DNA from 2 places in the Gudongella sp. DL1XJH-153 genome. Region 1 is predicted to be linked to the other one. Evidence: riboswitches for the same ligand, from Rfam matches in the RefSeq annotation. Region 1 holds a riboswitch; the other holds the start of a gene.
The links. Region 1 has a riboswitch for cyclic di-GMP ahead of ACOEN1_RS12225 (DUF5658 family protein). Riboswitches for the same ligand answer to the same signal wherever they lie in the genome.

Region 1 (9,185 bases):
AAACTCACACTATCAGACTCTCTAAATGACAAATCAGACACAATTTCCATTACCAGGTTTTGCTTTTCCTCGCTGTCAATAAGCAGCTTTGCTACCATACCCTCCAGTGACAATTCTGCTTGAATATTATCACGCCTGTTCAATACAAGCATATTCTGAATAAAGACACTCTCCATTGCAAAGGCAACAGTAACCATGCACACTGTACTAACAATTAACACAAGCATTATAACATTTCCGTCTCTCTTCATATGTCCTCTCCGGTTAGTATTTTCCAAGATATTTTGTTTCCATAAATTTGTATTTTTTACTGCTGGCAGGGTCTTGTGTTTCAATATCAATAAAAAGCATCCTGTCTTCCGGACAGTAATTGCTATCTCCTATAGATATTACATTTTTAGCCAAGACATTATCCCCTCCATTGGAAGGTGCATTCTCTGGTCTGTAGCTATTATGACTGTATGTACTTCTGAAAACTACATCACCAGTGAGTCTGTAATAGATGTATTTGTATTTGAAATAATTGTCGTAGTCCTTTGTATCAGTATTTACACCGTTATTATGATTTATCAGTATAAACCCCAATGTATCACTCTGCTGAATTCCTCCAGGATAGTATTCCTCCATGCTGATAATTTCATCTGCAAGCATAACATCTTCTATTACATATTCTGTTGCATACCTTCCATTTAGCATAAAGTCATCAAACTTCTGAATTCGGTTTGCCGATTCCTCTGTTGATCTCATTATGGAAAAATATATCACAATGGATATTCCCAAAAATCCGATTGCCATTACAATTTCAATAATCGTATAGCCTTTCTTATTTGAGGATCCTGCTTGCAACAAGTTCAACATGAGAATCCTCCCCCTTTAGCATAACTGTATATGTCTGGATTCTGTCGCCATGTTCATCAAGTCTTACCAAGACCTGGGTGTTTTCAGGAGCATATGGACTTGGGTAATCCATAAACCCATCATCATAGGATAATGCTAGGAAAAATTCATTGTTCTCCTCTGAAGGAACCTTTAATGTCTCTGCTACTCTCTGGCAATTATCCAGAAGAACTGACCTGTTTTCGATGATTCTTATACTCTTTGCTGAAGTTGCAATAGAAGTATGAATAACAACTGCTAGAAGACCAAGAAGTCCCAGTCCAATAATGATATCAATAAGCAAAAAACCTGGTTTTTTCAACTTATTTTACCTCCCGAAGAGTAATTTCTGTTGTATTTACTCCAACAGCGATATGGTATGTCCTACCATCAGATTTTTTAAGTGTAACGGTATTTGAGTTTCCAACCCTACCTGTCCCGTTGAATCTAAACCCGGACGTCCCGGCATAAAATATCCTTAGACCTGACTTTAGCTTATGTACTTTTATTTTTTCGCTTTCACTATATTGAATGATATATTGATTTCCATCCACATAAAAGGATACGTCGATCAATCTGTTCTCAAGAATCGCCTTGTTTCTTGCTTGCCTTAAGTCCTTCTCAATCATCCTCAGTTCCTGTCTTTCATTAAGATTTCTAATAATAGCTGAATTGGGCAGTGTAATAGCGAGAAGCAAAGCAAAAAGGGCTACAACAACGATCAATTCGATCAGTGTGTAGCCCTTTTTGAAACTGTTCCTATCTATCAATAGCGCCATTGATTAAGAACATAAAGCATGAAAGCCACCTCTGCCCTGGTGATCTTGTTATTTATATTGTCTAGACCTGGTGACCTGTAGGCCTTTTCATACATCATCTGTGTAGCGATGGTATTCCATCTGAAACCATAGCTATTCATGACTCTTCCCATAATCAACTCCACTTCATAATATGATATTGGACTGTATGGTCTGAATGTACCGTCAGCATAGCCTATTACATATCCCTTGGAAAGTCCATAGCTGATAATCCTGTCATAGCTGGAAAATTGAGCGTAATCCTTAAAGTGGGTAGCATTGACAATGTAGTTTGGCAGGGTCCAGTTTTCGATTCTGCTCAGAAGAATCAGGAACTCTGCCCTTGTTATACTCTGTGAAGGTCTGAAAGTAGCATCCAAAAGTGTATTTCCAGGGTATCCCATAATGATATTTCTTCTTACCATTGTTTCAATCTCAGGATTAGCCCAGTGGTCCCTAACATCAGTAAGGATTCTTATGTTTTCATCCATAAATACTGCGTATACTCCCTCCCTGTTGGACATTGTGCTAGGAAGTACCTTAGCAGTAATTGCACCATCCTCCACCGTTGAAGGAATATAGTACCATTTTTCATTTACAAGCTTGTATATGCCAGCCTTGTATTTATCTCCGTAATATGGGAAAGCTATTGTTATCTTCTTTTCATCATCCAGAGTGTTAGCAGGATTATCCAGTCTTATTGAATAAATCTCTGAAGCCCTTACATAAGATCCAAATCTGAAATAGCCTGTATTCTGCTGGTTGATTGAGACGTATACCGGCATATAGAAAGTCCCAGGCTCAACACTAATTCCAACAGCATTGTCTACTGTAACAGTATCTCCCACTGCGGGTACAATAATCGATTCAAGGGAATCTATAGATCTTTGTTGATTTAATCTTCTGAACATCTGATTGTAGTTGATTTCATAAGCTTCCTTAAAGCCCTCGATAAATGCATCTTCATATTCATTAGTTCCTAAATCAAGTCTGTATCTGTCAATAATTTCAGAATCCCTTGGCAGATTTCTCTCATAGTTCATTGAGTTTTGTAACAAATAGTCTCTTTCAGCAAATGAATTACCTAAAGCTGCACCTGAAGCTTTTCCGTTATCAAGTCCCTGGCTCATACTTATTCGTGATGGTTCAAATAAAGCTCTTTCATAAGCATTTTCATAGCCTTCTTTAAAACCTGCTATAAATTCTATGATAAACTGATCTTCATAGGACTCATCCATTTTATCAAGATCAAACATACGGCTTATGGTTCTATCACTTGGTAGAGCGTCTTCCCAATCAAAATCATTGTCTTCGTAATAATCCGTTAATGCATAAGTCTCACCTAATCTTTTTCCTAATTCCTCAGCATAATCAACATCCGCTAAACCACCCATAGCAGCTTCATAACCCTTTATAAAGCCTTCTTCAAAGTCCGCATAAGCTTCACCGTTAAGTGTACTGATTTCATCATATGTTTCAGGGTCAGCATCTCTGATATAGTCTCTATAGTCTCTAAATGCACTTCTACCGCTTTCAAATGATGAATCAATCGAATAAAAACTTACTCCTTCGTCATACCCAAAATCATAATCAACCTGGGCTGCATATGCTACTCCTGAAAGAAGGAGAGTCAATACTAAAGTCAATACGATCGCAAACTTTATTCTGTTCATTTTATCTCTCCTCCTATCTCTTCACCAATACTAGTATCTTGCCAACAGGTAAAACATCTCCTGCACTTATATCATTGTTTCTCATTATCTCATTCTTGTATTCAAGTGTTCCATATATATCTCTTGATATTGTTGATACTGAATCACCAGGTTTAACCTCGTAGAAAATTTTGTCTGCTTCCTTGTCAGTGCCTTCATAGGAATAATCAACATGATGAGGATAGATTGCCTCCAACTTGTCAAATACAAGAACTCCGAAGTCATCTCTTCCCTTGGCCATTTCATAATATATATGTGTGATCTTTATTGGGTATTCTGCAACACTGCCAGGAAGACTTATTCTTGATCTTCCCCATCCAAGCCAAGAAATACCTTCGTTGACAGGAATAAACTGTTCATCTCCATCCTGGTTTAGAATTCTTACACCAACCGTGCCCGGTGCATATGAGAAGGAGAAGGTGTGTATGCTAAGGTCAGTCGGTGGATATTTAAGTTCAATATCCTGACTTGTTATATCAACCATTGCCCTGTTCTCTTCCTCTGTTCCAAGAATATTATATTCAAGTCTCAAGGCATACTTTCCATCAAGTGCAATCGTGGTAGGCTCAGCCTGTCCTCTTACCAGCTCATGACTTGGAATAAAGTCGTAGTTTCTCCATTCAAAGCTGTGGAGAATATCACCCTTTACAGTGGTTCCTCCATCCACTCCAGTACCTCCGCCGGAAGTACCTCCTCCAGTAGTCCCATCACCACTTGTGACACCACCATCTGTTCCACCTGATCCAGCCGTACCGCTAGTTCCACCGTTTGCTGTTGCTCCAACAAACCCGTCAAAGCTTGAGAACAGTGTACCCTGATCAGGATTCTCTGCTGTCTGAACATAAATTACATCCTCTTCTTCCATCTCAGCAAGACCCTCAAGGGAATAGACTTTAAGGCTCATGGAGCCTGATAGCTGGTTGTCCGCGCTTCTATCAAGGGAAAGACTATCCACCATCATTCTCCTTGGACTCAACTCAATCGCCCTTACCATTTCCTCTATTCCAGTGTAATCACCGGTGAAGGGAACGGATATTCCCATATTGAATACCTCCATCTCAGATACGTTTTCTGATGAAGGCCTTGAGAAGTTAAGGTCAGCTATTTCCACCTGATCCTCAGGTAAAAGGTCATTTAGCAGATAGATAATCTGAGCCTGGTCAAGAGTTGGGAAGTAGTAGGAAAGAATTTGGTTTCTTTCTCTGTGAAGCAGCTCCCATTCCTTTTTGATGTCGTCCTCTCTTCTTAATGTTGCATTCATTTCCGATATCTTGGTTTCAAGTTCATATTTTTCAACTTGCAATGCCTGTATTTTTTCATCCTGTGGTACCAGAATATACTGGTTCCCAAGATATGCAATTCCTACAATAGCAAGAAGCGTGAGAAGTATCTTTTCGCTTTTTGTAAGGGGTCTGGTTTTAATGCTACTGAATAGTGACTTCAACTTAGTTGACATCTACCAGCACCTCCTCCAATGTAAGATCAAGATTGAATCTATAGTAATTCTCAACTGCAGATATGTTGGACACAAATGATTTCGAGCTCATAGGAAGGTTTTGAAGCCCTTTTGCAAACTCGGCAATCGAATATCTATCTTCAGCAAAGCCTGCAATCCGGATTTCCCTTCCACTAACACTTAAATTAGTAAGGAATACTCCCTCTGGAAGTTTTGAATTTATATCATCTAGAAGACTTTCACCAATGATATCCCTGCCCTGGATATTCTTATCTAGAGCTCTGATTCTCTCAACCTCCTGACGGAATTGATCTGTTTCATCTTCAAATGCCTGAATCTCAGCAACTCTCTTTAGTGTCTGTGGGTCCTCGGCAACTTGTGTCAAGCTGTTTACCTCTTTTTGTAGAGCATTTATCTTAAGCTGATTCATTGCAGCCATTACTCCCAATCCAACGATAACAAGAAAAAGAATTCCATATAGGAAAAGCATCCTGTTGAAGGCGAATGATTTTTTATCTATAAAAGGATCAAAAAAGTTAAGATCTCTCATTTTTTCTTCACCTCTTTCAAACGGATAAGGCCACCAGTTGCATTTGCAAACTGACTCAAGTCACAATCTGCCTTTACTTTTTCCATTGTCTTTAGTCTAGTAACCTCCAGATCAAAGAATTCGTGGAACAGCTTGTCAATTCCATTTACTTTGGATAATCCACCATAAAGAATAACCAGATCTATTTCATTGCTGACTTCCCTTGTCTTGTAATATCTAAATATCATTTCAATCATATCGAGAATACCATAGAGATTATCCCTAAGTGTCTCAGAAAGGATAGCTTCATCATCAAGACCGATATTCTTCTGAGATATATCACTGATCCCATCCATATATTCCAGAATCTGCTGATCCGAAATATGAGGAAGCTTTCTTCTGATTTCTTCAAGAACAAATTCCGTGCCTCTTTCAACCACCCTTGCAACCTTTATAACTCCATCTTCCACTATGGATACGCTGGTTTGTCCGGATCCAATATCAACACAAGCTATATTTTGCAAACCATTGTAAGCGCCGTTTATCTCTCCGCCGTGTTCTATAAGCTTTGCAATGGCATTTCCGTGATAATCCATCACGGCAGGTTTCAGGTTAACATTCCTAAGAAGAGTCAAATGAGCCTGGATTGTCGTTCTTGGTATACCAATAAGAAGAAGAACCAGTTTCTCCACGCCCTCATCCATACGACTTCCAAGTTCAAGATATTTTACAATGTAGTCTTCAGGATTAATAGGTATGTAATCCTCGAGCTGGTAATTTATAATTGCCTCGATTTCCTCTTTTGTTGCCTTGGGAAGACTGATTTCTCGCATTACAACAGAAGATGCATTGAATACACCGTGGGTTTCGAGCTGCGCAACCTTGTTTTCAGACAAACCGCTCCGTAAAAGATAAGTCATCTGATCAAGGTCGGTAATTTCGCCGTCAACATAGAGCCCTTTTGGCAACTCCACACTGAAGCACTTATCCACCACAATTCCTTTGCTGGTATGCTTTCCCTCTACACCTTTTATGCTGTCAGAACCAAAGTCCAGACTAAGGATTTTATTGCTGCCAAAGACACCCATAAGCTTCTCTCCTCTCATGTTCACTTAAATATATAATAAACTAAAATGGAATAATTTACTAGATTAAAATGTTGAAATACCAACTTAAAAGCTCTTCTCCTAAAAAAAGTACCATGAAAAACCCAAGAATGATAAATGGACCAAAGGGTATTGGATCCTTTCTGGACTTAATTTTCGTGGCAAGTAGAAATATTGATATGACAGCACCTAGGATAAATGCAAGGAAGATATTAAGAAATATCAGTCTTACACCCAGAATAAATCCAAGAGCTGCAATAAGTGTGACATCTCCTCCACCCATTCCTCCTCCTGAGAAGAAGACAATCAGAAGAAATATTCCTCCTGCAATAAAGAGTCCTAACAGACTGTCCATCAATGGAAATGGTACTCCATCATAAAAATGCAGCAATGTCTTCTGGAGAATTGAAAGAACAAGAACTGTAATAACCAGTGAATCTGGTATAATCTGGTCCTTAAGATCAATAAAGGCAATTGCAATTAGAATCGATGAAATAAAAGCGAAAAACACAAAATCCAGTTTTGAATTATAGTAGAAAGATAGGAATAAAAGAACGTATATAATTGCATTTGAAGCTTCAACAACTGGATACTGAATACTGATCTTTTCACCACAATAACGGCATTTTCCTTTTAAAAATAGGTAGGAAAACAAAGGAATATTATCATACCATTTAAGATCATGCTCACATGATGTGCAGTGTGATCCAGGCCAAGCAATATTCTCATCCCTTGGTATTCTATATATCAGCACATTTAAAAATGAACCAATTAATAATCCATATATAAATATCAGTAAAACCATATATGACCTCACATATCTCTCAAGAATTTTATATACAAGCAATCATAGTGATATTATACATTAGAATAAGAGAATTGTCACATTATTTAGTAATTTTATATTAGTTTTGGCAACTAAATTGTCAATAATTGTTTATCCTCAATCACTATATGTTTAATCAATTAAAATAAGGATTGCCTACGATAGAAAACGTATACAATCCTTATTATTATAATTTTGGAATACCAAGTAAGACTCTTTAACATTATCACAGATAACTTACAATCAAAAATCTATAGTAAACCATTAAAGAGAAATATCCAAGGAATGGAACCCAAGACAGTTTTGTAATCAGATCACCTATTTTATCCTTATGCTGCCACAGTGCCAATAATACCAATGGAACCAATATTAACTTGACCATAGGAAATTCATAGGTTCCTATCATAGTTGCCATTAGTGGATTAGCCTCATAAAATCCATTGTCCAAGAACTCCAATGTAAGTATATAATCCACCTTATTGAACACACCAATACCGACCAAGTGCCAAAACAATAATCGTTTTTTACTATCAGACATAAAGATCACTCCAATAAAATAACCAGCCATTTAAGCCGGTTACGCCACTGGATCACAACAGTATAGGCGTCCATCTATAACTGTTGTTCATATCCTCTTTAAAATATTTGTCATATATAAGATACCACCAAATATATCCTCTTAAACCCTTCAAGGTGTTAAACATCATTAAGTGTTGGTCTGATCCTATTCTATAATTATTAGCTTATTATTTGATGCCACAAAATAGTTTTTAAACTAAAAATTTCACTTGGGAACGAAAAAGATCCTTGTTATGATCTCTCAACAATGCCTTTGGATATACCTGTTATTCTGGATATTTGTCTTATACTGATACCTTTTGTCATTTTCAATTCCTTTATAAAGCTATTTCTTCTGTTTTTCTCTAACTTCTGCAATTCACTAATATTCCTAATGCCCATATCATTTAGCTTTATTAATACTTCAGTGTCAGTTAAGCTAATATTATCTTCAAATGCTGGAAAACTATCCTCATTGTTTTGAGTCATATATTCAATAAACAGGTCTACAGCTCTGTCCATGTCGGGAGAGAATAAACTTAAGCAAAATTCTGTGTCAACTATTATTGGTTTTTGTATGTATTCTCTATAGCTTGTCCATTTATACTCCAATAGGTCCTTACAAAGTCTAGCCTTTATAGGATTTTGATGAATGTATCTCAAAATCATCAGAAAATAATTATCTGTTTCAACAGGTTGACTCTTAAATCTCTCTTGGAACAAATGCCCGCATCTTTCATACTTCTTGTTGTACCACAATACATAACTTGAACAAATTCTCTTTATTGCATTGGAAATATCATCTTCTAATTCTTGAATAAGAAGATGTACATGATTATCCATCAAACAGTAGCCATATAAAACAAACTTATTTGTATCTACAAAGCGCTTCATTGTAGATAATAACTGAAATCTGTCATCATCAGATTCAAAAATTATCTGTTTATTTATTCCTCTTAACATAACATGATAAAGCCCACTTTCACTTCTTCTACGCGGCCTTCTAGCCATATTATCTCCTCCATCTGATTGTTATATTATTCCATTATATCACTATGTGATTTATTGGACAAACAAAACAGAACGAGTTCTACACACGTGTCCATAATAGTCTCAAAACTTGTATTTTGTAAAAAAAAGCTGCAGCCAAGAATTTTCTCTTGGCTGCAGCTTCTAAATATTCATTTCATTTCGAGACAGTATTCCTGTCCCCTTGTCTTGTCCCTGGTCCTTTTCAATACGGACAGCGGGCTGGGGCTTCGTGTAAAAAAACGCAGATTCAAACGAGGGAATAGGAAAGGAGCTGAAATACATGGTGAAAATTC
Region 2 (19,027 bases), on a different contig from region 1:
CACAAGAAGAAATTATTGTCTTAATGGCCGGCATCGAAGGAGGCTCTAGTCATCCAATTGCCCAATCGATCGTCCAGCATGCAGAAAAGAACGGTCTCAGCCCTGTATACTTTGATTCCATTGAAGTTATTTCAGGTGCAGGAGTAGAAGGCGAAGCCAATGGTCACCGTTATCAATTGATTAGCCAAAAATCATATGGAAAAACGTTGGATATGGAAACGCCGAAAGGCGCCACAGTGAGCATACTCGTCGAAAATGGCGAAGCAATCGGCGCCGTTGCATTGGGAGATGAACTAAAGGAAAGCAGTCGAGATTTAATCCAAGCGCTGAAAAAGTACGGAATCGAGCCGATCATGGCCACCGGTGATAACGAAAATGCTGCACAAGGAGTGGCGGAAGAGCTAGGCATTCAATATAGAGCAAACCAATTTCCCGAAGATAAATACAATCTAATCGAGTCCATGAAAAATCAAGGCCAGACGGTTATCATGGTAGGAGATGGCGTCAATGATGCACCCTCTCTTGCTTTGGCAGATGTGGGCGTGGCCATTGGGGCCGGGACGCAAGTGGCCCTGGATTCTGCCGACATCATTCTGACCCAATCAGATCCGGGAGATATCGAATCCTTCATTGAATTGTCCCGAAATACCACCCGTAAGATGAAGCAAAATCTTGTCTGGGGAGCGGGTTATAACTTTATTGCTATCCCGATAGCCGCTGGTATTTTGGCTCCTATCGGAATAACTTTGAGCCCCGCGCTTGGAGCAGTATTCATGTCCCTCTCCACTGTTATCGTTGCGATCAATGCAATGCTTTTGAGATTAGACCCGAAATAAAACGAAGCAGGAACAAAAAAACACTGGCTGGTGTGCTGTACAAGGATATACGTACACCCACGGATTTCCGAGAAAAAACAGGACTCCATCATTTTAATCTGGACCTGATTTCAAGGACAATATCGGATAGTAATTCTTAACACAATTTTACCCGCAGCTCTTTTTATTGAGTTGCGGGTTTTCAATTTGTAAACATTCAATTGTTATTTGAAACCAAATGGTTTACAATATTTCTATTGAGGCATGGAGGGACTATTATGAAAACCTCGGACATGATACGACGGCTATGTGAACAAATGAATATCAGTGTCTCCGAACTGGCTAGACGCTTAGATCAGTCGCCACAGAACTTCGGCATTACTATTATTTCTCATTAAAATCATCATATTTGACACCTAATTATTTTCAATGCTATTATAATACTCAAATAATGAAATAAACAGCTTAGCTTTAGTTATAATTCAATCATGGGAGGTTAGACAATTGTACAATGATAATGTTTTAGATCACTTATCTAATCCAAGAAATGTAGGAGAAATTATAGATGCAGACGGAATAGGACATGTTGGCAACCCACTGGATGGAGACAAAATAACAATTTATATCGTAGTTTCTGATGACGATATTTTAACTGATGCAAAGTTTAAGACCTTTGGCTGCGGTGCGGCAATAGCTGCCAGTAGCATGGTCACTGTAATGGCTAAAGGAAAATCAATTAGGGATGCACTCCAGATAAAAAACGAAAATGTAGCTGAAGCCCTTGGTGGTTTGCCAGAACGAAAAATGAAATGCTCAAATATAGCTGCTGATGCTCTACACGAGGCTATAGTTGATTATAAGAGTAGGAGGCGGTGATCATATGATTTTAAATAAGGATCAGATAAATAGATATATGAGGCATATTATTATGCCAGAGATAAGTGGACAGGGTCAGAAAAGAATAAATGAGTCCGCTATACTCATTTATTCAGAAACAGTAAAGGATGCGCTTCCCCTGGTTCTTTATTTGGCTGCATCTGGTATAGGACATATTTTTTGCGATTTTGATGATAAGGACTATTATGAATCACTTTTTTTTAGTGCGAAAGACTTGAATGGGGATATTTCAATTGAGCTTATAAATAAAAAATCGCCCCATGAAGTGGAGAATTCTGAAAAAGTTTGTAGGATTATTCTAGGTAGTCTGGGATTTGTAAGCAAAATCATGAATAATGCAGTGTACTATGAAAATGAAAATGTCTTTATTCCATCTATTATAGCTGTACCAAATCAATGGAGAGGCTTGCTGCAGACATTTGATATTTATGATGCTTATAAAGAATTTGCTTTGACAATGTCAGAAAGTAAATTTCCTGAGCGGACAGCTGAGGGAACTGTTTCGAAATCATTTTTAGGAACACTATGTGCAATTGAAGTTATTAAGCTAGTTTTGAGAATAGGTGAGTTGAATAAGAATTCACTCTACTTTGATCTCTTGCATATGGAGTTTGTAGAAGCTGAAGCTGTTGAAACAGGTTTGTTTTTAGATAGAACTGCAGAGTGTAAAGATAATGATTGGTCAAAGACAAGAGGGAAGATAAATAATCTCAAGGTCCTTATTGTAGGGGCTGGAGGCCTTGGATCCCCTGTGGCCCTTGCGTTGTCGATGGTTGGTATTGGAACCATTGGTTTAGTGGATTATGACACAGTAGAGATTAGTAATCTTAATCGACAAATACTTCACTCGACATCTCGCATTGGTCAATCCAAGGTTAAATCGGCGGAAGTTTTCTTGAAAAGTATAAATCCTCAGATAGATATTGTTTTGCATAAGGACAGGTTAAGCAGGGACAATGCCAAGGATATAATAAGAAATTATGATATTGTAGTTGATGGACTTGATAATTTCCCAACACGATACCTGTTAAATGATGCATGCTTTTTTATGAACAAGCCCATGATTGAAGCAGGAGTATTGAGGTTCAGTGGTCTGAGCACTACAATTATTCCAAGAGAAGGTCACTGCTACCGCTGTCTTATGCCGGAAATGCCTCAACAAGGAAGCGGACAATCCTGTGAGGAATCAGGTATTTTAGGACCAGTACCTGGAGTGATGGGGTCCATACAAGCTGCTGAAGCAATTAAGATTGCTGCAGGAATTGGAACAACATTAAGGGATAGAATTCTTTATTTTGATGCCCTGAATACTAAGTTTACACTTATTGATTTAGACAAGAATTCATATTGCCCCTTATGTGGCGATAAGCCAATCATAGATTCACTTCAAGAGTATGACCAAAGCTGTGATAGTATGTCTTAATAAATTGTTTTACAAAGAATAGATTTATTTCAGATATTTAGAATCTTATTGATAAGCCTCATCTGGTATTAACCAGTGAGGTTTTTTTGTGTTCTTAACTGTAGCAAATACTACAATCTCCTGTTTGATATGACACATCCTAGAAAGTTCCCATAGGCTTAAAGGCAGTAAAATAGACAATTTATAATTTGGCACGCTATTTGCAATTATATAATGATAGATAAAATTAGTTGGAGGGAGGTCAGTGTGTGTAGAGTTTTCATAAGAAATGATGGTAAGCTAGGGAAATATTGTTAATCAGTCAATTTGGAGGGAAGAGCTATGAAAAAGAAGATAAAGGAATGGCTTAAAAAATTAGAGGAAGCTAATAAGGAAGAGTTTGGGAATAAACCTTTGGATTGTTGTACAGTGGGAAGAGACAAGAAAAATGTTAACACAACTAAATCATCAACTAAGAGTAAGTAGTGAGTACTAAAATGTCAAAGATAATGATGGAGGGAAAATGAAGAGACCATTTTTTATAACGACAATATTGTTAATTACTGTGATATTTGTGGGTATTTGGGTAGTTTCTGGAAATGCAGATATAACAAATGAGACATTGGCAGGTAATGAGCAAGATGAACCAGCAAGTGATAAAGAAGAGCTTATAGCAGACCAGGATGGAGTAATCCAAGATGAGGAAGAGATCATTGAAGATCAAGAAAATCAAGTTGTTATAGAGGAACAAGAAAAAGCTATAAAAGATGAAGTGATTGCTGAGTATAAGGATGAATTAGATCAAGATGTCATTGCAGATCAAGAAAAATCAAATATGGATACAGCTGCACAGGATATGGAAGAAGTAATTGATTGGAATGAGAGTAGTGCTGATCAAACATTGAGTGAAGACTTGGTAGCCAGATTTGATAGAAAAAATAACATTGATATGGGAGTAGTGTACAGTAACTTAATTGAAGATAATGAAGAATTCATGATCTTTAGAATAACATTAAACAATCATTTTATTAACCTGGAAACAATCAAATACGATGAATTGGCTATTTTGAGCTTCGGGGATGGGACCATAATAGATGATGGCTTCATTTGGGACTCGACCAGTCAAGGACATCATGTATCAGGATTGCTGAAACTACCCAAAACTTATCTAAATCAAGACACTGATATATCAGACTTGGGTAGTGTTCAACTTGATTTTGAAGGCATAGGTGGACCTGAGAAGATGACATTTAAGTGGGAAAGGGATGTTATAGACCTTGGGAAAGGAAAAAGTAAATGAAGACAATATTTAGCTTTGGACATTATTCAATGAATGCATTTGGAATGTTTATAGGTTTAGGAATAGTACTGGGTGTCTTGGTAGCAATTAAGGAAGCAAAAAGAAAAAAATATTCAACAGATGCAATTACAGATTTGATGATGTATGCAGTTATTTTTGGAATAGTAGGGGCAAGGTTGTATTATGTTTTGGTATTCAACTTGGAGTATTATTTAACTAACCCAGGTAAAATCATAGCAGTATGGGATGGCGGTCTATCCATTCAAGGGGCTTTGATTGGTGGAGCTTTAGTTTCCTTGATTTATGCTAGGGTCAAGAAGATTAATTTGTGGAGAGCAGCTGATATAATGGCGCCAGGGATTATTCTAGGACAAGCAATAGGAAGAGTAGGCTGTGATGTATTTGGATATGCAATGAAGAATGAATATTTCTGGGGAATCTTTAGGAATGGTCAAGTGCTACACCCAACTCAAATGTATGAGTCAATGCTGAATTTTATATTGTTTGGAGTAATATGGGCTAGAAGAAAATCTGTTAAATATGATGGACAACTGTTTTTCACCTACCTGATTGGTTTCTCAATCAATAGGTTCATTGTTGAATTCTTCAGAACTAACCCCATATTCATAGAACCATTCACAGTAGCCCATGCGACCAGCATAGGATTAATTCTAATTTCTTTTATATCTTTGAAATTATTGAGTACCAGATATAAAGACAATGAAGAAGTAGAGGACAAGAAGTATAGTATATCAACAAAAGAAGTGTTATTGATTCTAGTGATGATGATTGCTTCAATTCTGATCTACTATAATTGGATATGGAGCTAGGCATCGTTGCTGGGATAAAGATAATGGGACAAATCATTACTCATTAACAATTGGATTGGAAGGGAAGAATATGAACCTGATACTATATGCTGTTTATGCTATCATATTATATTTGATATTTATGATAGATGACAAAGCAGATGAAATAATTGAACAAGAGGAGACGTGCAAGAACTGTGGAACTGCAATAAATCATGATGTTGAATTCTGTCCCCACTGCCATGAAGGTGTTAAAAGAGCATGCAATTGTTGTGGGAGGTTAATTGATCTTGATTGGAGATATTGTCCCTTTTGCAATGATAGCTTCGAAAAAATCATATAGATAACATGGGAGGCTTGTATACGTGAAATATAGAATAATTCTGATAATAGTAGTCATTATTGCCATGAGTTTAGTATATTCAAACACAATAGGAGAAAGTAAATATTTAGCCTATGTGCCTAATGCAGGAGATGGATCCATATCTGTTATTGATGTTTCCAGTAGTGAATTGGTGAATGAAATTAAGATTGGGGATTATGTATCCCATGGAATTGCTGTTTCCAAAGATGGTCAAAAAATTTATACAGGAAACCTAGAAGATGGGATGATATTCATTGTAGATGTAAATAGTGGAAAGACCTTGGACACTATTGATACTGGAAGAAATCTACATGGTATAGACATAACTCCAGATGGAAAATATCTGTTTGCTACAAGTGGTGATTTAAAGGAAGGTGAACAATTCAACTATATTAGTATCATTGATACAAAGGAAGGTAGGATTATAAAAACCATAGAGTCAGATGGGAAGAGTCCATCTCATATAGATTTTACCAAGGATAGTAAATTTGCATATATCAATAATGTGATGTCATCGAATATATCAGTGGTCGATGTGGAAGGTTTAGAAATTGTATCGACAATCAAAGTTGGGAAAATGCCCAATGAATCAGAACTTTCACCTGATGATAAGTACCTGTATGTAGCTAATGTAGAAGATGGTACAGTATCAGTCGTGGACATTGAAAAAGGTTTTGAGGTAGATACAATCCAAGCAGGTCAGGGGACTCACGGAGTTGCTGTGTCAAACGATGGTAAAGCTATATTGACCACAAACAGATTTTCAAATGATATTAGTGTAATTGACATGGATAAGAAGAAAATAGTACGTACAATCGAGACCAGTGGACAAGCAAATCATATAACAATATTGCCCAATAGCAATATTGCATATGTATCCAATCTTGAATCTGAAGATATATCAGTTATAGATCTAGAAAGCTACGAAGTTGTGAATACGATTAAAATAGGCAAGGAGCCCCATGAAATTGAATTTGTAAAAACAAACTAGATTTCTTGTTAAATCAAGGTAGGCATAACAGGGGCCAAGGAGGTTAATATGGATAAGATAGGATTTGTAAAATCAGTTGATGAAAATTCAGCGGTTATAGAAATTGTCAGAAAGGGAGCCTGTGGTGACAAATGTTCTTCCTGTAAGGGAGGATGTGAAACATCATCAATGGAAGTAAGAGTAAGGAATGAGTTAAATGTATCAGTTGGACAGCTGGTAAAATTACACTCAGACACAAAGAAACTGATAAAAATTGTGATGTTGGTTTATGTTATGCCACTGGTGGCAATGATACTGGGAATGTCGTTTGGTCTAAATGGTGCAGAATACTTTGGATATAATGGTACGAAGGAACTTATTGCTGCGGGAGCTAGTGTTCTTTCCCTTGGGCTATCTTACCTGGTCTTAGGTTTTGCAGATAAAAAAATCCAGAAAAGCAAAGAAATGGAGTTAAGAATATCTGAAATTATTCGTTAGAGAGGCAATTATTTAAGGGAGGGAATATATACATTTCTTAATTTGAGCTTCTTGATTATTCCATCATGGGAAAGAATAAATTGAAATTGTGTGAAACAGTCATATTTTCGTCATAATTGAAGGGTAAAATATAAACAAGAGACACCCCCACCCGGGGGCGGATGGGAAGAAAAATTATCTAAAGATCGTTCTGAGGAGGTGAATCGAAATGGGATGCTGTGGAGGCGGTCACAATCATAATAATCAAAGAGTTAAGGATTGGAGCAGCGAAGGAGATGCTAGTCAAAATACTGACCAGTATAACGAAAGCATAACTCCTTTGTTGGTTATATTTGGAGTACTCATAGTTGGGTTTATTGTATATAGGGTTTTGTTCATGTAGGTTGGTAATAGGTAGGTTCAATGGAGGTTGTGAAGCTTGGCAGAATGTGATCATAAGATTATACAAGTGCACCCCTACCCACAAGGGAAGGAGAAAGGAGGGACCTAGATGAATGATGAACAATACAGAGCCCTACAATCCCTAAAAACTGCAAAAGGCCAGGTGGAAGCAACTATTAGGATGATTGAGGAAGGTAGATACTGTGTCGATGTATCAAATCAAATATTAGCAACTCAATCGCTTTTAAAGAAAGCAGATCTATTAATTATTAAGCAGCATATGAATCATTGCGTAACAGAAGCATTTAACAAAGAAAATGGAGATGAAAGAATAGATGAAATAATTACTTTGTTATCAAAAGTGATTGGGAAATAGTTATTGTAGATCAAGAGGAGGAGATTTTTATGGTCACTAAGTCATTACGTATAGAAGGAATGACTTGTGCATCATGCGCAAGTACCATTGAAAAAGCTACAAGCAAAATCAATGGTGTGCACGAATCAAGTGTAAACCTGGCAACTGAAAAGTTAAGTGTAAGTTATGACGAAAACATGGTTGAAATTGAGGATATACAAAATGCCGTAGAAGATGCAGGTTACAGAGCAAAGTCAGATACAGTAAACAAGGTGTTGAACATAGAAGGGATGACATGCTCATCATGTGCTCAGAACATTGAGAAAGCTGTTAAAAAGCTTGAAGGTGTAGTTATGGCAAATGTTAATATTGCAACTGAGAAGTTAAACATTAGTTATGAGCCCCAGTCGGTGCGTGTATCAGAAGTAAAGAAGGCAATTGAAAAAGCTGGGTACAAGGCCATAGAGGAAAAAGATACTACTGAAGATGTTGATAAATTGAGAAAAGAAAAAGAAATCAGGACATTATGGAGAAAGTTCATAGTCTCAGCCATATTCGCAATCCCATTGGTTTATTTTACAATGGGTCACATGCTGGGATTTCCATTACCTGCAGCAATAGATCCAATGATGAATCCTCTAAACTTCGGCTTGATTCAAATTGTCCTAGTGATACCTTCTGTAATCGCGGGTTATAAGTTCTATACTGTTGGATTTAAAGCTTTAATCAGAAAGAGTCCCAACATGGATTCTCTGATAGCTATAGGAACCTCAGCAGCAGTGATATATGGGGTATTTGCTGTAGTACAGATATCTCGAGGCTATACGGAGTATGCCGATGATTTATACTTTGAAGCCGCTGCTGTAATAATAACACTTATACTCCTGGGGAAATATCTTGAATCAGTTACAAAGGGGAAAACATCTGAAGCTATAAAGAAGCTAATGGGACTTGCCCCTAAGACAGCAACAATAATTCAAGATGGCAAAGAGATGGAAATATCCATAGAAGAAGTGGAAGTAGGAGATATTATAATTGTTAAGCCTGGAGAAAAGATGCCTGTAGATGGTAAAGTGGTTGAAGGCATCACATCAGTGGATGAATCCATGCTTACTGGTGAAAGTATTCCAGTTGAAAAGAATATTGGAGATGACATCATAGGTGCCAGCATAAACAAGAATGGAACAATAAAGTACAAGGCAACAAAGGTTGGAAAGGATACCGCTTTAGCACAAATAATAAAGCTCGTAGAGGATGCACAAGGCTCTAAAGCACCAATAGCAAAGATGGCTGATATAATTTCTGGATATTTCGTTCCAGTGGTTATAGTACTAGCGACTGTTTCAGCTCTGGCCTGGTATTTCATAGGAGGACAAACCACAGTGTTTGCATTGACGATATTTATATCAGTACTTGTAATCGCATGTCCTTGTGCACTAGGTCTGGCAACACCAACAGCTATAATGGTGGGTACAGGTAAAGGGGCTGAGAATGGTGTTTTAATAAAAAGTGGTGCTGCATTGGAAACTACTCACAAAATAAGAACAATAATATTTGATAAAACAGGTACCATTACGGAAGGAAAACCAAAGGTTACTGACATAGTTGTGGCAAATGATGTGAAGCAAGAAGATCTGCTACAATTGACAGCATCAGCAGAGAAGGGATCCGAGCATCCCCTGGGTGAAGCCATAGTAAAGGATGCAGAAGAAAAAGGATTGGAATTTAAGAAGGTGGAGAAGTTTAATGCCATACCAGGACATGGAATTGAAGTCATCATAGATGGGAAGGCTGTTCTCGCTGGAAATAGAAAGCTTATGGTAGAAAGAAGGATAGACATAGACAAACTGGAGGCAGCATCTGACAAATTGGCAGAAGAAGGAAAAACGCCTATGTATATTGCCATAGATAATTCAATTGCAGGAATAATAGCTGTAGCTGACACCGTGAAAGAGAACAGCAAAAGAGCTATTGAAAAGCTTCATGAAATGGATATAAAAGTAGCAATGATTACTGGAGACAACAAGAGAACTGCCGCAGCAATTGCAAAGCAAGTGGGAATTGACATTGTATTGGCTGAAGTGCTTCCTGAAGATAAGGCAAGTGAGGTTAAGAAACTTCAAGCTGAAGGCAAGAACGTTGCTATGGTTGGAGATGGGATAAATGATGCTCCTGCTCTTGCACAGGCGGATATTGGAATTGCAATTGGATCTGGAACGGACGTTGCCATGGAATCAGCGGATATCGTTTTAATGAGAAGTGACTTAATGGATGTACCAACAGCTATACAATTGAGTAAAAGCACCATAAGAAACATCAAGGAAAATCTGTTTTGGGCATTCGCATATAACACTGCGGGTATTCCAGTAGCCATGGGAGTATTATATCTCTTTGGCGGACCATTGTTAAGTCCGATATTTGCGGCAGCAGCCATGAGTCTGAGCTCAGTGTCAGTATTATTGAATGCTTTAAGGCTAAAGAGATTTAGACCAGTAAGATAGTATTGTCTTTATAGACAGAGTTCACTATTTATTTTGAAAGGGGAAAAACATATGGAAAAGAAAGTGATGATTGAAGGAATGAGTTGCCAGAATTGTGCACATCATGTAGATGTGGCTCTAAGAGATTTAGAAGGAGTTTCAAATGTCAATGTACTTCTTGAAGATAAGTATGCTTTAATTGAAGTTGAAAGCAGCGTCAAGGATGAAGACATCAGAGCAGCAATAAGTGATGTTGGATATGAGGTAACTGGGGTAGAAGTAAAATAGAAAATAAGGAAAAGCATATAGCTACAGAAATTCAGTTGAGTTTCTGTAGTTGCTTTTGTGAGTAGTTGGTTTGCCCGGAAGATTTTGATGTCTCAGGCTTAATTTTAATGATTTATCTAATACAGTCGAGTTCCGTAAACATTGATTTGCGTTCGATTGATTCAGTTTCAGTTATGATTAGTCCTTCAAATGATATATAATGTGATAAAGGGTAAGACTGATATAATAATGTACTACTTTGGAGTTGATCAAGCCTATGTTAAGAGATTCATTGAACAATAAAAATACTTGGATTATTGGAGTATTATTAGTGATAATTACTTTATTGCATTATTCCAACCTCACAGCGGTAAGAGAGCTTCATAATTTTTATAGGATGTTATATTATATCCCAATAATCCTGGCATCATTTAAATATAGACTAAAGGGAGGACTTATAACCTCTATAATTGTGTCCTTGTTATATGCTCCCCATATTTTTTTATTTAACACTGAACTAAGCATTATACTGATAAATCAATACCTGGAAATAATGCTATTTTTAAGTATTGGATTTATTACAGGCTGGCTAGTAGAGGGTGATTACAGGAAACAGAAGCTTTTAGAGAACAATATTGTCGAGATAACAAAACTTCAAAACTATACAAGAAACATTGTAGATAGTATTGATAGTGGTGTTTTGGCAGTTGATACAAACTTAGTGATTACAGCACTAAACAGAGAAGGTGAAAAGATCCTTGGGGTACAAGATGCAATAGGAGTAAATGCTTCAAGTGTATTTGATTATAGTATTGTGGATATATTGAACCAGACAAAACTACAGAAATTCAAATATACAGATATTAAAACTGTTATCAAGGTTGACGATGAGGAGAAATACCTTAAGTTAACCGTCTCACCTCTTCTAAACATACTCAATAAAATCCAGGGACTTGTAATCGTAATTGAAGACTATTCCAATGAAAAGTATCTTGAAGCACAAACTGCCAGAGCTGATAGATTATCAGCAGTTGGCGAGTTGGCTTCCGGTATAGCCCATGAAATACGAAATCCCATGGGTATAATAAAAACAATCAGTCAAACACTTCAAAAGGAAGAGGATCAGGAAAGCATGGTGGAAGGTCTAGGTATTATTGTTAAGGAAGTGGATAGGGCTAATAAGGTAATCCAAACACTTCTGAATTTTGCACGACCAGATGTGAATATAGTTGAGAAAGTTAATACTGGAGCATTAATTGATGAGGTATTAATCATAATAAATAAATATGCCATAAATAAGAAAATAGAAATATTTTGTGACATTGGAAGAGAAATTGTCATTATGGGTGATAAGGAGAAGCTGAAGCAAGTATTTATTAATATATTATTAAACAGCATACAGTCCATGGAAAACGGTGGTAAAATCTGGATAAGCACTGAGGTTGGCGACTTAGGTGTAAGCATTAGCTTTAGAGACAATGGGACTGGGATTGAAAAGGAAGATTTAAGCAAAATATTCAATCCTTTCTTTACAACCAAGGAAGATGGCACCGGGCTTGGTTTGTCAGTATCAAATAGGATTATCCAGGATCACAATGGCTACATTACAATTGATAGTGTAGTTAATGAGGGTACTATAGTAGTGATTTACTTACCATTATATGAATAGGAATTCGCAATTAGAACAGTGGAGAGAAGGTGAAAAAGTGATCAGGAAAATATTAATTGCCGATGATGAGCCAAATATGATATGGGCCTTAAAAAAAGCTTTGTCCAAAGAAGAATATGAAATTATAAGCGCTGATAACGGTGAGGAAGCTGTGGAGGGTTTAGCTGAGGAACCGGACCTAATTATAATGGATTTGAAAATGCCCAAGATGAATGGACTTGAAGCATTAAGAAAGATAAAGGAAATCAATCCCAAGATCCCTGTTATAATGATTACCGCTCATGGTACTACTGACACTGCTGTTGAAGCCATGAAAATTGGAGCCCTGGATTATATATCCAAGCCTTTTGACATAGATGAGTTAAAAGTCGTCATAAAAAAGGCATTGGAATACAAGAGCTTAAATGATGAAATTAATTATCTTAGGGAAAGACTGGATGAAAGCAGTTCAAAGATAGTATTTAAGAGCAGGTCCATGGAAGAGGTATTGAAACTGGTTTACAAAGTCGCACCAACTGAAGCCAATGTTCTAATACTTGGTGAAAGTGGTACTGGTAAGGAACTAATAGCAGATGAAATTCATAGATTAAGCAAAAAAAATAAAGGACCGTTAATCAAGCTAAACTGTGGAGCTTTCGCGGAGAATCTCTTGGAAAGTGAACTGTTTGGATATGAAAAGGGAGCCTTTACAGGAGCGGTTTCCAGGAAAAAGGGTAAGTTTGAATTGGCTGAAGGAGGCACTGTTTTCTTGGATGAGATTGGTGAAATAAGTGAAGCCATGCAAGTAAAGCTTCTGAGGGTTTTGCAGGAAAAAGAGTTTGAACGTGTTGGAGGGGAGACAACAATAAAGGGTGATTTTAGAATAATTGCTGCAACCAACAAGGATCTGAAGTCAATGGTGGATGATAATAAATTCAGAGAGGATTTATATTATAGACTAAATGTTGTACCCATCAAGATATCGCCACTCCGTGAAAGAAAGGATGATATTCCACTTCTAATTGAATATTCAATAGATAAATTTTCATCTCAAATGGGCAAGAATAGGTTTAGGATCAGTAATGAAGCCTTGGATTTAATGATGAAATATGATTGGCCTGGAAATATCCGGGAACTGCAAAACATAGTGGAAAGATGTGTCATATTAGCATCTGGACAAGAAATAACAGAAGACTTGTTACCTAATGAAATAAAAAGTCAAAACAATTTGGTAGGTTCAAGTATAGTTTTGCCTGAAGAGGGGATATCCCTTGAAGAAGTAGAGAAGAATCTGATTATGCAAGCCTTGGAAAGAACAGATCAGAATCAGACTAATGCTGCTAAACTTTTGGGAATAACCAGACACACTCTAATTTATCGTATGGAAAAGTATAATATAATCACAAAATAAACCAAGCTTCAAAAGCCAGTAATTTTGGGATTGTAAAGTCCATAAGAATATTGTGCTTAAGACAAAGGGAATCGAGGGGATGTTTTGGAGTATAGGTGCAGGGTGTAAATATGATGAACGATACTAGTGGAAGTAAAAGAAACATGAGAGGTGGTTATGTATGAAGAAAGCATCTGTATTTATGGCATTCATGCTGGCACTGACGATGCTATCAACAGGAACAGTTTTTGCTGCAGAAAATGGCTTCGAAGCCAAAGCAAGCGACAAAAACCCAGCTTTTGAAGATATGGAGGATATGCATGATATGGATATGGAATGTGTGATAAATGTTAACAACAATGACTTGCATTTTTCAAGTATGGGACATATTATGATTCCTGGCAATGCAGCAGATAACACAGAATCCCCAATTTTTGACACCATGGATGGAATGGACATGGGGCATCTGTCCCCTCCGGATAGAGTAAAATAATCTATACAATTTGTGGAAATTGAGTAGCCCATATAGGAAATAAAAATGAGTTCTAGTAGATGGTTATATTATGCCATCTGACTGATAGGCTCCCATAAAATGGACATTTAAGTTTAGCCTGTCCATTTTATGGGGGCTTATCCTTTCTCAGATAATAAGGATGGTACACTACTGTTTACTCTCTGGATAAAATTTCCTTCAGTTCATCATTTTCCATAAACTCTTGGATAGATTTGACATTAAACTGATCCAATATCTTCATAACATTTTGATTGTCAAACGGGGTAAGTATAAAAGAATCCTCTCCAAAATCATTAACCAGCCTTGTAGCCTTCTCAAGATCAATATTTGTCTTAGGTCCACCTACACAGCCACCTACACAACCCATTCCTTCAATAAAGTTGGGATCACCTTTTTTTCTACTTTTAAGGGAATCCAATACCCTTTTACATTCCTTGATACCATTTACCTTGAGGGATTTTAGCTTGATCACCCTGGTAGGCTCCAGCCTGTTCAATACTGTTTTAACTGAAAAACTAACTCCTCCAGTTCGTGCATAAACTCTTCCTCCAAAGGATGCCTGATCCTTATCATCATCGTATAGATCACTAAAATCAAGATTCAAGGCATCAAAAATTTCCTTTAGCTCTCTAAAATTAAGCACATAATCGATCGCACCTTGCAAGTCGGGTTCCTTTATTTCACCTTTTTTCGCAACACATGGTGAAATAAACACAACTTTAGCATTATTATATAGCTTTTTCAATACTCTACCAGATGCAATCATGGGAGAAATCGATGGAGACAAGTAATCATATATATCTGGGTAGACTTTCTTGATCATATTGAACCACATCGGACAACAGCAGCTTGTCAAGAAAAAATCATCTTCGCTTTTAACGAGATCATTGAACTCATATGCTTCCTTGATAGTAAGAATATCTGCAAATAAAGCAACCTCAATCATATCTTTGAAGCCCAAAAGTTTTAAAGCGCTTCTCAATTTTCCCATACTTATTTCTTCACCAAATTGACCAACTATAGCTGGAGCAACAGTAACATAGACAGGAGAGTCCCCGTCCCTTAATAGATCAATTACCGGCATAAACTCAATCTTGTCAGCCACAGCTCCAAAATCACATGTAAAATCACTATATCCACAGCTTATAGTTTCATTCAGTCTGTTATACATTCCGGACTCATACTTTCCCAACTCGTTACATTCGCAATAAATTGAATTACATTGCTTACAAGGACCTTCCAGTTTGGAAACAACAGGTTGGTAGATTTTCATTGAGCTGTTGAGAACACTCAATTCATCATCAAAGGATTTCTCACCCTTTGGGTCTTGGCCCATCGCTAGTCTAATATGATTCCTGATAAAGGGCATGTCAGACTCATTAAAACCGTATTTGTTTTTTATGTACTCAGCAAGGTCATTTAGGTCATCTACGCTCTTTAGATCTCCTTTCCAATACCTTTTTACCAGCTCATTAAAAATATGCATTCGTTTTTCATTAAAATCCAAATACTTGTCATCCATAATTAACTCCTCACAATTTTATTTTCCTACTTTTTATTAGTTTACCCTAACGCATTGATACAAAACCTATGAAGGATTGAGATAAAGCAAATTAATCTGAAGATATCTTCTTTGTAGGAAAATTATGAGGAATCTATTTATGTTTCAAATATTAAAGTGTTTATCTCATCTAATTGACAGACAATTTATATTATGCTTTAATTAGGATATTAAAGAGAACACAAAAAACACCAGGGACGGTTCTTTTTGTTTGCATACAAAGAGATTCGTCTCTTCTCTTAAAAGGGGTGGATGACAATTGAATCATAAAGAGTTCAGGTACAGCTTGATGGTATTACTAGGTGCAATTTTATGGGGAACAATTGGAACTGCACAGCATTTTGCACCGGAAGGAGCCACACCCATATCAATTGGCGCAGTTAGGCTTGCAATAGGAGGTGGAGCCATTATGCTCTATGCATTCCTCAAAGGCAAGCTCAATGGCAAGGAAATATTGTTTAAAAGGAGTACATACATAGGGGCAGCCAGCATGGCATCCTTCCAACTAACCTTCTTTGCAGCAGTCTTAATGACAGGGGTAGCCATGGGAACTGTCGTGGCAATAGGAAGTGCACCTATTTTCGCAGGTCTGATTTCATTAATCGTAAACAAGGAAAGTCCAGGTATCAAATGGCTTGTTTCAACACTGGTTTCAGTATTGGGGTGCATTTTGCTTGTAACAGGCGGAGGAGACCTATCAGTGAATATGAATGGAATACTTATTGCACTTGGAGCGGGAGCCTCATATGCTGTATACACTGCATCAACGAAAAATCTGCTGGATATCTATTCGCCAGAGATGGTTACTGGAGTTGTTTTTACAATGGGTGCAATAATACTATCACCATTTCTTTTGATCTATAGCCTGGATTGGCTTAAAACAGCCCAAGGGCTGGGTGTAGCACTTCACCTTGGATTGGTTACCACAGCATTTGCATATGTATTGTTCTCATATGGATTATCTGGGATCAAACTTCATAAAGCTGTAACATTGACTCTGGCTGAACCTGTAACTGCAGCGATTCTTGGGGTATTTCTACTGAAAGAACAACTGTCAATGATTTCCGGTTTTGGAATGGGTCTGGTATTTGCAGGACTTGTTATACTTTCAATAACAAGGCCAGTTAGAAACAAGGAATCCCTAACTTAAAAGCTTATAAAGGCACTTCAAATCTCATGTAAAAGAGTTGAAGTGCCTTTTTCTAATTGTTTATAAGTTTATCCTGCATGTATGCTCGTTATTAGTAACAGATCTACTCAGCAATCTCCACTGTCTCAGTCTCAGGCTCCCATTCAACATCAAGGCCCATGTTTTCAACAATAAAACGCAATGGAACCACTATTCTGCCTTCCATTACTTCTGCTGGTACATCCAGTTCCACTGCTTCGCCGTCTACAGTTACTGTCATTTCTTCAACATTAAAAACAATCTCTGACTCCAAATAGGCTATGGTAGCAGTCTTGGACTCAACATTCCAGTCAACCTCAGCACCCAATGCGGTAGATATTGATCTTATTGGTACCAGGACTCTTCCTTCCTTGAGCACAGGTGGAACATCGAATTTAAGGTTTTTTCCCGGCATAAGGATATTTTCTGCAGGTAGCATCTTGATGCCTTCAATGCCCTCAAGAGATTCTGCATTCTCCATTAGGATATCCCACTCCTCCTGGGTGTACTTTTCCCTCATGACCTGCTGCATCTCCCTGATTTTCTGCTTCATAAGAGTCTTGTAGCCTTCGAACTCTCCCTTAAGCCCTTCAATCTCGGCTTGAAGTAAAGCCATAGCCTCTGAGTCCTCAGCTTCCTCAGCAGCCTCCAAAAGGGTCTCAAGCTCCTCAATTTCAAGCTCAAGCTCATCCTTCAGGACCTCTAGCTCATCCTTATCTGCCTCAAGCACATCCTTGATGCCCTTCCATTCCTTGTTTTGAATTTTGGATTTGCCTATTCCCTTGCCACGGCCCCTGCTTTCTCCATCTTCGTCGTCCGCTTCTTCCTCTTCCTCTGTTTCAACATCTTCAAACTCTTCCTCGATTTCAATTTCCTCTTCATCAGCCATGGCCACCATCGGCAATGCCATAACCATAGACAATGCAATCAAAAGTGATAAAAAGCTAAACAAACGTTTCATAAAAATCTCCTTTCTCCTATCTTGTTTCCAATCCAGGCAAATAAAAATGCTCTGGATGGGTTACCATTCAGAGCCATGAAAGTGCATAGCATGTCTTTGTGGCAACCCGGCTACCATAGTTTCCCTTAGGCCCGTGGCTTTGCGTCCCCTGCTTTAGCAGAGTTTGCCTTTTCAATTTGTTGGTGGAATCATTGTATTCTCCAAATATTAGCTGGAATTATGACAACTAATCCATAATTTGATGATACAGTTTAATGCTTTACCTGTCAATGATATTATTTATACCTGAACATAGCTTAACCTGGCAAAAAATAAATGGACGGTCATTTTTCAAGCCAAACTATGGCTTTAATACAAAATAACCGTCCCTTCTTATCTCTTTACTTAAGCTTCAGCCTAACCAATGTCTCATCAGTTGGCTGTCCGGTCTCCTTGTCCCAGCCCATGCTTTCATAGAACTCATCAAGCATGATCTCGGCATCTGCAACCTGGCCCTTGCCTAGGCCGTCAGGTGCGGGTTCCTGGGTAAGTCTAGCTGGAAGCTTCTCATCCTTTCTTCCAAAGCCCTCCCTGGCGTTGAACAATCTTTCAAGGTTAATGACCCTTTCAGCTGCCTCCATCATCTGATCCATTGTTTTGTCATCACCAGTGGCGGCATTGTAAAGTCCAGTCCAGGTGCTTCCCTTCACTGCAAGGGTGATGCTTGCAAACAGGCATACCCCAAGGAGATTGGTCATCATTGAAAGCTCCATAAAGGGCTTGACCCACCACTTGTTCTCATCCTCAAAGGGCGATACCTTCTCATTGATTCCAAGCTCGGGCTCAAGGTATCCAAAGGAGTCTATGACTGAAGCATAGGGTCTAAGGTGGTCGGCACCCCTAGGTGAGATAAGGTGTGAAAGGGATTCTCCCTTGCTGGCCCTTACGCCGCAGGATGCAAGCTCCATACCCTTGACCTGGAAAACATACTTCTCAGCCTCCGGACCGATTTTTCTCGCAGCCCTCAGTGATCCCTCGGCAAGTACATCTCCATAACCTTCCCTGTTTGCGATCATTTCTGTCATCTTGACCATTGCCTCTGCATTTCCAAAGGATAGGTCGATGCCGCCGGTTGTTTCCTTGTCGATGAGCCCCTTTTCAAACCATTCCATGGCAGATGCTATTGTCTGCCCCGTTGATATGGTATCAAGACCCATGCGATTACATATATATCCAGCCTTCACTATGGCGTTAAGGTCATCCACAAA

Region 2: another riboswitch for cyclic di-GMP. It lies ahead of ACOEN1_RS03300 (copper amine oxidase N-terminal domain-containing protein); the one in region 1 lies ahead of ACOEN1_RS12225 (DUF5658 family protein).

The regions. Positions count from the first base shown of each region.
Region 1 covers NZ_JBMEMN010000043.1:865-10,049, forward strand. The annotation lists gene ACOEN1_RS12180 (hypothetical protein) at 1-251, opposite strand, end outside; gene ACOEN1_RS12185 (hypothetical protein) at 265-858, opposite strand; gene ACOEN1_RS12190 (hypothetical protein) at 824-1,198, opposite strand; gene ACOEN1_RS12195 (GspH/FimT family pseudopilin) at 1,200-1,655, opposite strand; gene ACOEN1_RS12200 (S-layer homology domain-containing protein) at 1,643-3,346, opposite strand; gene ACOEN1_RS12205 (LysM peptidoglycan-binding domain-containing protein) at 3,360-4,841, opposite strand; gene ACOEN1_RS12210 (PilN domain-containing protein) at 4,831-5,391, opposite strand; gene pilM (pilus assembly protein PilM) at 5,388-6,458, opposite strand; gene ACOEN1_RS12220 (prepilin peptidase) at 6,517-7,281, opposite strand; gene ACOEN1_RS12225 (DUF5658 family protein) at 7,529-7,840, opposite strand; cyclic di-GMP riboswitch class II at 7,865-7,947, opposite strand; gene ACOEN1_RS12230 (transposase) at 8,113-8,871, opposite strand.
Region 2 covers NZ_JBMEMN010000004.1:54,130-73,156, reverse strand. The annotation lists gene ACOEN1_RS03395 (heavy metal translocating P-type ATPase) at 1-836, shown strand, start outside; partial or broken gene ACOEN1_RS03390 (XRE family transcriptional regulator) at 1,094-1,189, shown strand; gene ACOEN1_RS03385 (iron-sulfur cluster assembly scaffold protein) at 1,320-1,691, shown strand; gene ACOEN1_RS03380 (ThiF family adenylyltransferase) at 1,696-3,135, shown strand; gene ACOEN1_RS03375 (LDCC motif putative metal-binding protein) at 3,457-3,600, shown strand; gene ACOEN1_RS03370 (hypothetical protein) at 3,638-4,414, shown strand; gene lgt (prolipoprotein diacylglyceryl transferase) at 4,411-5,244, shown strand; gene ACOEN1_RS03360 (zinc ribbon domain-containing protein) at 5,315-5,566, shown strand; gene ACOEN1_RS03355 (YncE family protein) at 5,589-6,578, shown strand; gene ACOEN1_RS03350 (SoxR reducing system RseC family protein) at 6,627-7,055, shown strand; gene ACOEN1_RS03345 (hypothetical protein) at 7,264-7,437, shown strand; gene ACOEN1_RS03340 (metal-sensing transcriptional repressor) at 7,546-7,812, shown strand; gene ACOEN1_RS03335 (heavy metal translocating P-type ATPase) at 7,842-10,292, shown strand; gene ACOEN1_RS03330 (heavy-metal-associated domain-containing protein) at 10,344-10,559, shown strand; gene ACOEN1_RS03325 (two-component system sensor histidine kinase NtrB) at 11,092-12,207, shown strand; gene ACOEN1_RS03320 (sigma-54-dependent transcriptional regulator) at 12,245-13,597, shown strand; gene ACOEN1_RS03315 (hypothetical protein) at 13,758-14,069, shown strand; gene ACOEN1_RS03310 ([Fe-Fe] hydrogenase large subunit C-terminal domain-containing protein) at 14,245-15,612, opposite strand; gene ACOEN1_RS03305 (EamA family transporter) at 15,911-16,801, shown strand; gene ACOEN1_RS03300 (copper amine oxidase N-terminal domain-containing protein) at 16,905-17,780, opposite strand; cyclic di-GMP riboswitch class I at 17,878-17,958, opposite strand; gene ACOEN1_RS03295 (aldehyde ferredoxin oxidoreductase family protein) at 18,161-19,027, opposite strand, start outside.